DNA from 2 places in the Peribacillus sp. 05N428 genome. Region 2 is predicted to be linked to the other one. Evidence: riboswitches for the same ligand, from Rfam matches in the RefSeq annotation. Region 2 holds a riboswitch; the other holds the start of a gene.
The links. Region 2 has a riboswitch for S-adenosylmethionine ahead of AC1DIV_RS17685 (bifunctional homocysteine S-methyltransferase/methylenetetrahydrofolate reductase). Riboswitches for the same ligand answer to the same signal wherever they lie in the genome.
Positions count from the first base shown of each region.

Region 1: another riboswitch for S-adenosylmethionine. It lies ahead of AC1DIV_RS24550 (5-methyltetrahydropteroyltriglutamate--homocysteine S-methyltransferase); the one in region 2 lies ahead of AC1DIV_RS17685 (bifunctional homocysteine S-methyltransferase/methylenetetrahydrofolate reductase).

Region 1 is NZ_JBFTMS010000041.1:18,794-23,221, forward strand. It holds gene AC1DIV_RS24540 (aldehyde dehydrogenase family protein) at 1-408, opposite strand, end outside; gene AC1DIV_RS24545 (LysR family transcriptional regulator) at 524-1,402, shown strand; gene AC1DIV_RS24550 (5-methyltetrahydropteroyltriglutamate--homocysteine S-methyltransferase) at 1,456-2,559, opposite strand; SAM riboswitch class I at 2,641-2,742, opposite strand; gene AC1DIV_RS24555 (hypothetical protein) at 2,899-3,318, shown strand; gene AC1DIV_RS24560 (glycerol-3-phosphate responsive antiterminator) at 3,492-4,034, shown strand; gene AC1DIV_RS24565 (MIP/aquaporin family protein) at 4,261-4,428, shown strand, end outside.
Region 2 is NZ_JBFTMS010000019.1:62,130-66,557, reverse strand. It holds gene AC1DIV_RS17685 (bifunctional homocysteine S-methyltransferase/methylenetetrahydrofolate reductase) at 1-1,695, opposite strand, end outside; SAM riboswitch class I at 1,799-1,897, opposite strand; gene AC1DIV_RS17680 (MOSC domain-containing protein) at 2,009-2,659, opposite strand; gene ku (non-homologous end joining protein Ku) at 3,153-3,995, opposite strand; gene ligD (DNA ligase D) at 4,146-4,428, shown strand, end outside.

The sequences.
Region 1 (4,428 bases), on a different contig from region 2:
TTTATGCTCTATAGCTGACGGAACCTCATGCATTTGATATATTTCATCCACCATGTTAGTAGATTCTTCGACTATTTCCATAGTAAGCTGAAATTCAACGTTTGCTTTAATAAGCGATCCGCCTGTTTCACGGGAAATCATTTCAACGATTTCATTCCGGTTTTCCTGCAGGAATTCACCAACTTTAAGCAGGACCTGACGACGTTTTTCGGCTGATGTTTTTGCCCAACCTTTTTGAGCATTCTTTGCTATTTCAAATGATTCTTCGAGCTGTTTTGATGTAGCCAAGCTCACATTTGAAATCACGGCATTATTGTATGGGTTTAAAATATTATATCTGCGTTGACTTAAGCCTTCCATCCATTCCCCATTGATGAAGCTTTTGTTTAGATCCTTGAATTTCTCCATTTTGAACACCCCTTTATGTTGTAAACAAATATATTTTACTGCTGTTTGTATCATATTTAAAATATCTATATAATTAAGTTTATATACGATATACATATATATCAGAGGTGCCAATATGGATATTAGACAATTACGATATTTTCTCATTCTTGCAGAAGAAGGCCAGGTTTCCCGTGCAGCCAAAAAGTTGAATATGTCACAGCCGCCATTAAGCCAGCAGCTCCGCCTTATGGAAGAAGAATTAGGGACTACTTTACTTGAGCGAAAAAGGAACGGTAAAAGTATGGAGTTGACCGAAGCTGGGAGGGTACTTTACGAGAAGGCTAAGGATATGCTGCAATATTTCGAGGACTCCTTGCTCGAAGTGAAGGAAACGGGTGAGGGAATTAAAGGTACACTTTCAGTAGGTTCCGTACTTGCGTATATGTCTTATTTACCTGATAAAATTAATAGTTTCAAGAAAAAATATCCTTCAGTTTCCTTTAAAATATTCGCAGGAGATCCATATGAAATAAGTAATTATTTGGAGAATCAGGATATCGAACTTGCCATTGTTCATTTACCTGTCGAGATGAAGGGTCTTTCCAGTTTGAACTTAGGACAAGTGCCCAATGTTTTTGTTGTACCTGAGGATTGGGACAGCTTCACTTCGAAGGATAGGGTTCATTTAAAGGATATTGAAAACATCCCATTGCTTTTAGTGCATAGGGAAAAAGGACCAGGTATTTACGAGGAAATTATCGAGGAATTTAAAAAGCGGGAAATACAGCTAAATATTTTATGCGAATGCCATGATGTAAATGTTCTGCTCTCTCTGGTTGCAGCTGGAGTTGGGGCGAGTATTGTTCCAAAATCAGCTGTTTCACCCCATATTATAAAAGGAGTGAAAGTGCTGGATATTATCGATTCTTCAATTCAATCGAATATAGCCTTGGTTTTTAGACAAGATCGTTATCTTTCCAAAACGGCAAAACATTTTATTGAGTTGTTTTGAAGAAAAGCTAGGCCTTCCTAATGCCTAGCTTTTACTTTACATTTAAGGATGAATCATTCCCATACTTCTTTTGCTACATCAACGACGAATTTCAGTTTTTCCCATTGCTGTGCTTCGGTTAGCTTGTTGCCGTGATGTGTGGAGGCGAAGCCGCATTGAGGGCTTAAGCATAATTGTTCGAGCGGAACGAAGTGCGATGCTTCTTTAATGCGTGCCTTAACAGCTTCCTTGTCCTCGATTTCCCCATTTTTTGAAGTGACGACACCCAGTACGACCCGTGCACCGCCATTTGGAATGTATTCCAATGGTTTGAAATCCCCTGAGCGTTGATCATCATATTCCAAGAAGAATCCATCCACTTTTTCTTTTGCCAATAAAGTTGGGGCGATACGGGCATAGCTTCCTTCAAACGCCCATGTCGACTGGTAGTTTCCGCGACATAGGTGGGTAGTGACGATAAGGTCTTCTGGTTTGCCTTCCAATGCGCCATTAATGACCCGAAGTGCAAGATCAATTAATTGTTCCCTCGTATATTTTCCATCCTTGAACTGGAAATCCGGAGCTGAAAGTCTGGCAATATATACATCATCCAATTGAAGATAACGCACACCTGCTTCATAAAAGGCTTTCAAAGCATGCTGATAGGCTTTGATGATATCATTTGCATAGTCTTCGATATCAGGGTAGACGTCTTCATTATGAATGCCTGCAGCAAATAATTGATTCGGACTGGGGATGGTTTGCTTGGCAACGGCACGTCCGTTCACTATTTTGTTCAATTCAATGAAATCACGAATGAAGGGATGTTCAGGGTTGAATGAAACCTTCCCGGTATTGCGAACATTATATCTCTCTGTTTCCACACCATCGAATGTGAGGCCTTTTTCAGTTACATATCCCTCGATGCCATTTAAATGTTCGAGGAAGTCAAAGTGCCACCATGTTCGTCTGAACTCACCGTCCGTAACGGCCTCTAAACCAACTTCAATTTGTTTATCGACGATCCGTTTGATTTCTTCAGTTTCAATTTCACGAAGCCGCTCAGCTGAAATGGTACCTTCCTTAAAGTCCTTTCTGGCAATATGTAAACGTTCCGGTCTTAATAAACTTCCGACGTGGTCCGCCCTGAATGGTGCTTTCGTTAATGTGATTGACATGTTGATTCCTTCTTTCCTTTTAAAAATAAAAAACCTCTCCTTAAAAATAAGAAGAGGTGTTGGCAACAAAGCTATATACTCTTCTTATCTTCAAGTTTTTACACTTCTGGAATTAGCACAGTACAAGATCAGTCTGTTGCTGAGGCATCAAAGGGCCAGTCCCTCCACCTCTCTGGATAAGAGTTGTCTATTAAATTAACTATGACTATACAGGTAGTTTTTATGAAGGTCAAGGGGTGGAGCTGGAATATTTCGAATATACCGTTTATTAATCTGGGCTGAAATGTTAACGGCATCAGGGAATCCGGCATATGCTTTGAGTGGGGAGGGGATGCAAGGATGAGTCCATTCAAAAATGGCATACCGATTACGGTAACTGAAGCCATGATAGAGAGAATCATAAGAATGAAATCATCTGGTCAGGATATTAAAGTCGAGATTACGCCAAGGCATATTGTGCTTTCCGGAATGATGGAAGTGAAAAAAATGATGTTTAAGAAAAACGTGGCTTTCCGGATTACATTAAAACCGGTTCATGTGGAAAAAAGAACGATTTCATTTGAATTAGTGGAAATGGAACCCGTTGACAGGAATTTCATCAACCAAAGGATATTTAACAGACCGCCATTTTTTGAATATGAAAAAAGAGCAATCAAAATGAATGTTAATGCTTGGAGCATCGTGAGGAAAATTCCGATTGGCACAATTAAATCGTATGAACTCGCCGAAGGTGCATTGAAAATGAATCTTTCTATATGATTTAAGGGGATATTTTACATATATCCTTAGCCGTAACCTATAAAGGGTTTGCCAGGTATGATAGTGTTAAGATGACATGGTTCATGAAAAAAATGTGTTTGATAAATCAAGCTCTTTAAAATATACTAAATGACTTGAAGTTTTGAGTTTTTCTGGGAATGAGGAGGATAATGATGGATCAGAAGATTTTGCCTGCTTCAGCAAGCATGAAGGATTTCGAAAGATTTCTAGAAAGTTCCTATGAAATAGGTGTGTTTCTTGATTTGCATATCTCACAATTGAAAAATGTAAGTATGATGGCAAAGCAGCATAATAAGAAAATGATTTATCATGTCGATTTGATCCATGGCATAAGAAGTGATGAGTACGCGACGGAATTCATTTGTCAGGAATATAACCCCTATGGGCTGATTTCGACTAAATCAAGCGTTATATTGAAGGCGAAGCAAAAGGGGGTCATTGCCATCCAGCGAATCTTTTTAATAGACTCACACGCGCTTGAGAAAAGTTATAAGCTGGTGCAGAAAACAAAGCCGGATTATATCGAAGTATTGCCGGGCGCCATGCCATGGATGATAAAAGAAGTGAAGGAAAGATTGCAGACACCGATTTTTGCAGGCGGCCTCATACGTACCTCGGATGAAGTCCTGAATGCACTTGATGCCGGCGCCTCGTCAATCACCACTTCAAAAACTGAATTATGGGATATCGTCTAATTGGGAAAAATTGAAAAAAATTACAGAAAAAATAGATTAATTTCTCACAAATTATTGACAGCGTTTTCATAACCTAGTATATTTTACAGTACAAGTTAATATATGTGACGGAGACTAGGAGATTCACAACAGATCTATTCATAATTTTTTTATGAAGATAGTTCTGCTGTGGATCTCCTTTTATTTGTTGGCAAGGTTTAAAAAATTATCAGGGGAGGGTTTTATCATGACTCCATTTTGGGGAGAAGTGTTAGGCACGATGATTTTAGTTTTATTCGGAGCAGGTATTGGGGCAGGTTCATCCTTAAAGGGTTCCTATGCAAAAGATGCCGGCTGGATCGTTATCACGATTGCATGGGGATTGGCTGTTACCATGGGTGTTTTTGCAGTGGGG
Region 2 (4,428 bases):
ATTCACCCCTTCAATCCTTGACTTTACAGGGTCATCCCCCGCTAGAGCCATGGCCCTTCTAACATTATCAGGCAATTTGATGCCTGGGATCTCATTATGGATGAATTCGGCGTTCCGGGTGCTTGTTAAGGGCATGATACCGATGAAAATCGGGGTTTCTAGATGTTTTGTCGCTTCATATACTTCTTCGATTTGCTCCACGGAATAAATTGGCTGTGTCAAAAAGGATTGAGCACCGCAGGCAATCTTCTTTTCCATTCTCAGTACGGCTTTATCCAGATATTTCACATTGGGATTAAAAGCTGCCGCAATTTTAAAATTTGCCCGTTGCCCCAAACTTTGACCGGAATAGGAAAGACCTTCATTAAATTGTTTGACCATGCTTATCAGGTCAAAGGAAGATAAATCATAAACCGAAGTGGCACCCGGGAAGTCCCCAATTTTTGAAGGGTCTCCGGTGATGATCAATATTTCGTTCAGCCCTACCGTCTGCAGACCCATTAAATGTGACTGCAGGCCAATCAAATTTCGATCTCGGCATGTTATATGCACCATCGGATTTATATTCAATTGGTTCTTCAGTAAATTAGCCAGTGCATCATTCGATATCCTTGGTGAGGCAAGTGAATTGTCCGCTAATGTAATGGAATCGACCCCTGCTTTTTTCAAAACCTCAGCACCAGTCATGAAGCTCTCTATCCCTAGCTTTTTCGGTGGATCAAGCTCAACAAGAATCGTCCGTTCCGTTTTGGCTTTTTCGTAAAGGGGAAGTTCCAATTCCCTATCGTTCACTTCAATTACTTCTATTTCACGGGATTTCGTAAATTTCTCTTTCACGGGAGCCAAACTTCCAATTGCATGCTTTACAGCTTGAATATGCAGTGGAGTCGTTCCACAGCACCCTCCTATGATCGCGGCGCCTTGCTCACGAAGTTCCAGGGCACTAGAACCGAAATATTCCGGCACAGCTTTATAAACGAGCCTCCCATCGACATAATCCGGCAGGCTGGCGTTAGGGTAAATGGCAATCGATGCTTGCTTTGGCAAACTCACTTCTTCCAAGGCCCGAATCATATGATGTGGTCCGAGGCGGCAATTTACACCAACCACATCGGCACCCAATTGCTCGAGTTTTTGAAAGGCTTCATTTAAATGGATTCCACTTTGAAGATTACCCAGTTCATGCATCGAGACATTTGCGATAATCGGCAGTCCCGTTTCATTTTTAACGATTTGCAGGACGGTTTCCAGTTCTTCCAGGTCATAAAATGTTTCCAGGAGAATCCCATCAGGATTTTCCATCAACAGACTGTATAGCTGTTCACGAAAACCCCGTTTTATCTCTTCCATGCTTAAATCCGATTTCCTGATACTCCGCTGGGCCCCTATGGTACCGAAGACGTATGCTTTTCCTTTTGCCGCTTTTTTAGCAAGAATAACTCCCTGGCGATTGATTCTGCTCACTTCATCTTCAAGTCCATACCGCTTCAATTTATTGAAATTGGCTCCGTATGTATTCGATTGAAGGATATCTGCACCAGCTTCCAGATAGGCTCGATGGATGGACTCTATTTGATCTGGGTTCGTACAGTTTAATTCCTCATAACATTGATCAATGCCATTAGAGTAAAGCAAGGTCCCCATTGCCCCTTCTCCAATCAGCATTCTTTCTTTTAATTCTTTACGAAAATTCATCATTACACCCTCTCTCAAAAACAATCCTGTTTTTGTAGTAGTCTATGAGTATGAGAGAAAAGGAAAAAAAACCTTCTCAAAGAAGAAGGTTTTTGAAACATTCTCCTCATCTATCAAGCTCTGCTTGCTGGATTTAGCACCTTTGCCTAAGCTGGTTGCTGAGGTTTCTTCGGGCCAGTCCCTCCACCTCTCTCGATAAGATCCATTTATATAATTTTCATAAGATTTCAAAATTTGATTATATTTAATTTACATTAATAATCTGTCAATTTCAATACCTGATCGACATTTTTTTCACTTTTGCAAAAATCATTCAATTTTTTGCTGCTTGAACCCTCTTCAAGATCCTTTGTTTCCAGTCTTCCGCTAACGAGTCTAGTGTAAGTAAAGCCTTAGCACCTTCCAGCCCATCCCGTTTATGAAGGATGACCTCTGCTGCGTAATGGACAGAAATTTTTTCTTGTAGACGATCTATTAGCACAATCTCGTTTTGTTTATTTATCGTTCCTTCTTGAAGTACTCTTGCAAAATAACCAGTGAAACTCGTTTTCAGCACGCGTTCCAAAAACTTAGGTTCTTGATTGAAGAAGGAAATGGTCGAACAAGGTATCCTCCCTTGGTTAATTTGAACAATCACATCGCCTATTTGATAAATATCGCCGATATACGTTGTTTCTTCCCTCATCCCCGCTATAGTTAAATTTTCACCGAATGCAGGGATATCCAGCTTTTTAGAGAATTTTTCATTCCATAATGAATAATGCTCAAATGGGTAAAAGCACAAAGCCCGATCAGGACCTCCATGGAACTTTACATTACCGACACCATCGCCGATTATGCCAGCTTTAGTCACTGTCAAATTATTCTGTGCTTGTTTATCCATGGCTGAAAAGATATCGATATTCGAAAAAATTTCATGTTTCGGCTTCCCCGCATGTAGTGATTTGATTTTTCCATTTTCCATTTTGCATCTTCCATTCATATTAAATTTATATCATCCTATATGTATAAATTATACTAAAAATCCATTTTATTCAGTACCTTTTTATATGTATATGAAATGAAAAAGCCATATGAGCAGTTAATGGGCGAAATATCATTGATTTCCAGAAAAATTCATAGGTTAGTTTCAGTAATTTAGTTGCTATTTCAGAATTAAATATGGTAGAATATGAACACAATATATAGTCGAAAACTACAACCGTTCGCCTATATGTTGATTTTCACGATTGAATTCCTCATTGTCGCTCTTTAGGGAGCGAATTTTTTTTGCTTTCATTAATATCCACTAATTCCCTGTAATTCCATTCAGTTTCTTGCATCTTGATCGACTCACCTATTTGTACTTTCCTTCCCTCCTTATCAAGTCCCTTTCATTTCCTTATTAGAAGCCTGATTCCTTGCAAAAACAAGCAGAAAGCCGAGCGACATCATCCGTCTTCCGCTCAGCTTCCTGTTTACGCTTGTTTCTTTTTTTTCGGTGCCGCTTTCTTTCGGGTCGTCTTTTTCTTTTCCGGTTCATCATGTTTTGTACGGTCTATGGATGCCTGTAATGCCTCCATTAAATCAGTTACATTGTTGGAAACTGGTTCTTTTGTTTTCGCTGTAATCGTCGTCTGTCCCGTTTTCTTTGATTCAATCAATTCTAGTAACGCGGTTCGATAGTCATCGGTGTATTTTGTCGGATCGAAAGTAGTCGTTAATTGATCTATCAATAATACGGCAGTATCGATTTCTTTTTTTACTATGGTATCATTGGCAGGGATATTCGGAACATCCGCTGTGGAGCGGACTTCATCCGGATAATGAATCGTTTCCATAACCAAGGTATTATCAACGACTCGGATTACCGCCATTTGTTCTTTGGATCGAATGATGATTTTTGCCAACCCCACCTTATTCGATTCCTTGAGGGCCTGCCTCAAAAGGGAATAAGCTTTTATCCCCCCGTCATTTGGGGACATGTAATAACTCCGGTTAAAATAAATGGGATCTATTTCTTCAATTTTAACAAAATCCACGATTTCCACGGCTTTTTCTTCGTTTTGTTTTTTCAGTTGTTCTAGTTCATTGTCTTCCAATACAACAAACTTTCCCTTTGTATACTCAAAAGCGCGGACTATATCATCCTTCCCCACTTCTTTCTCGCATACTGGACAAACCTTCTCGTATTTAATCGGTGTATGACATTCCTTATGCAACGTCCTTAAAGATATATCCTTATCCTCCGTTGCAGCATGAAGTTTGATCGGAATGTTCACCAAGCCGAATGATATGCTTCCCTTCCACATCGTATGCATATTCGTCACCTCATAACTTATTTTTGATGAGAAGAACAATTTTATTATTCCCCTTTGTTCAAAAAAAACCGAAAAAACAATTGCCAACTGTAACACTTCGTTTTTTTGGCAAAATAATGTTATCAATTATTTGCGGAGGTAAATACAAATATGAAACCGATGCTGCCTACCTATTACCCTGAAGCCCCCAACTCCAAGGATTGGCGTTATGAAGTCAAATATGACGGCTTTAGGGCTATATTAACGATAGAATCCGATACCATAAGCATTTCGAGTCGAAATGAAAAGGAATTATCACCTCAATTCCCAGAAATCATTGCTTACATCAAAGACCTGGACCTGGAAGATTATCTCCCGCTTCAGTTAGATGGAGAATTGGTCTGGCTTACCAATCAAGCGAAAGCGGACTTTTTTCAAATACAGTGGCGAGGAC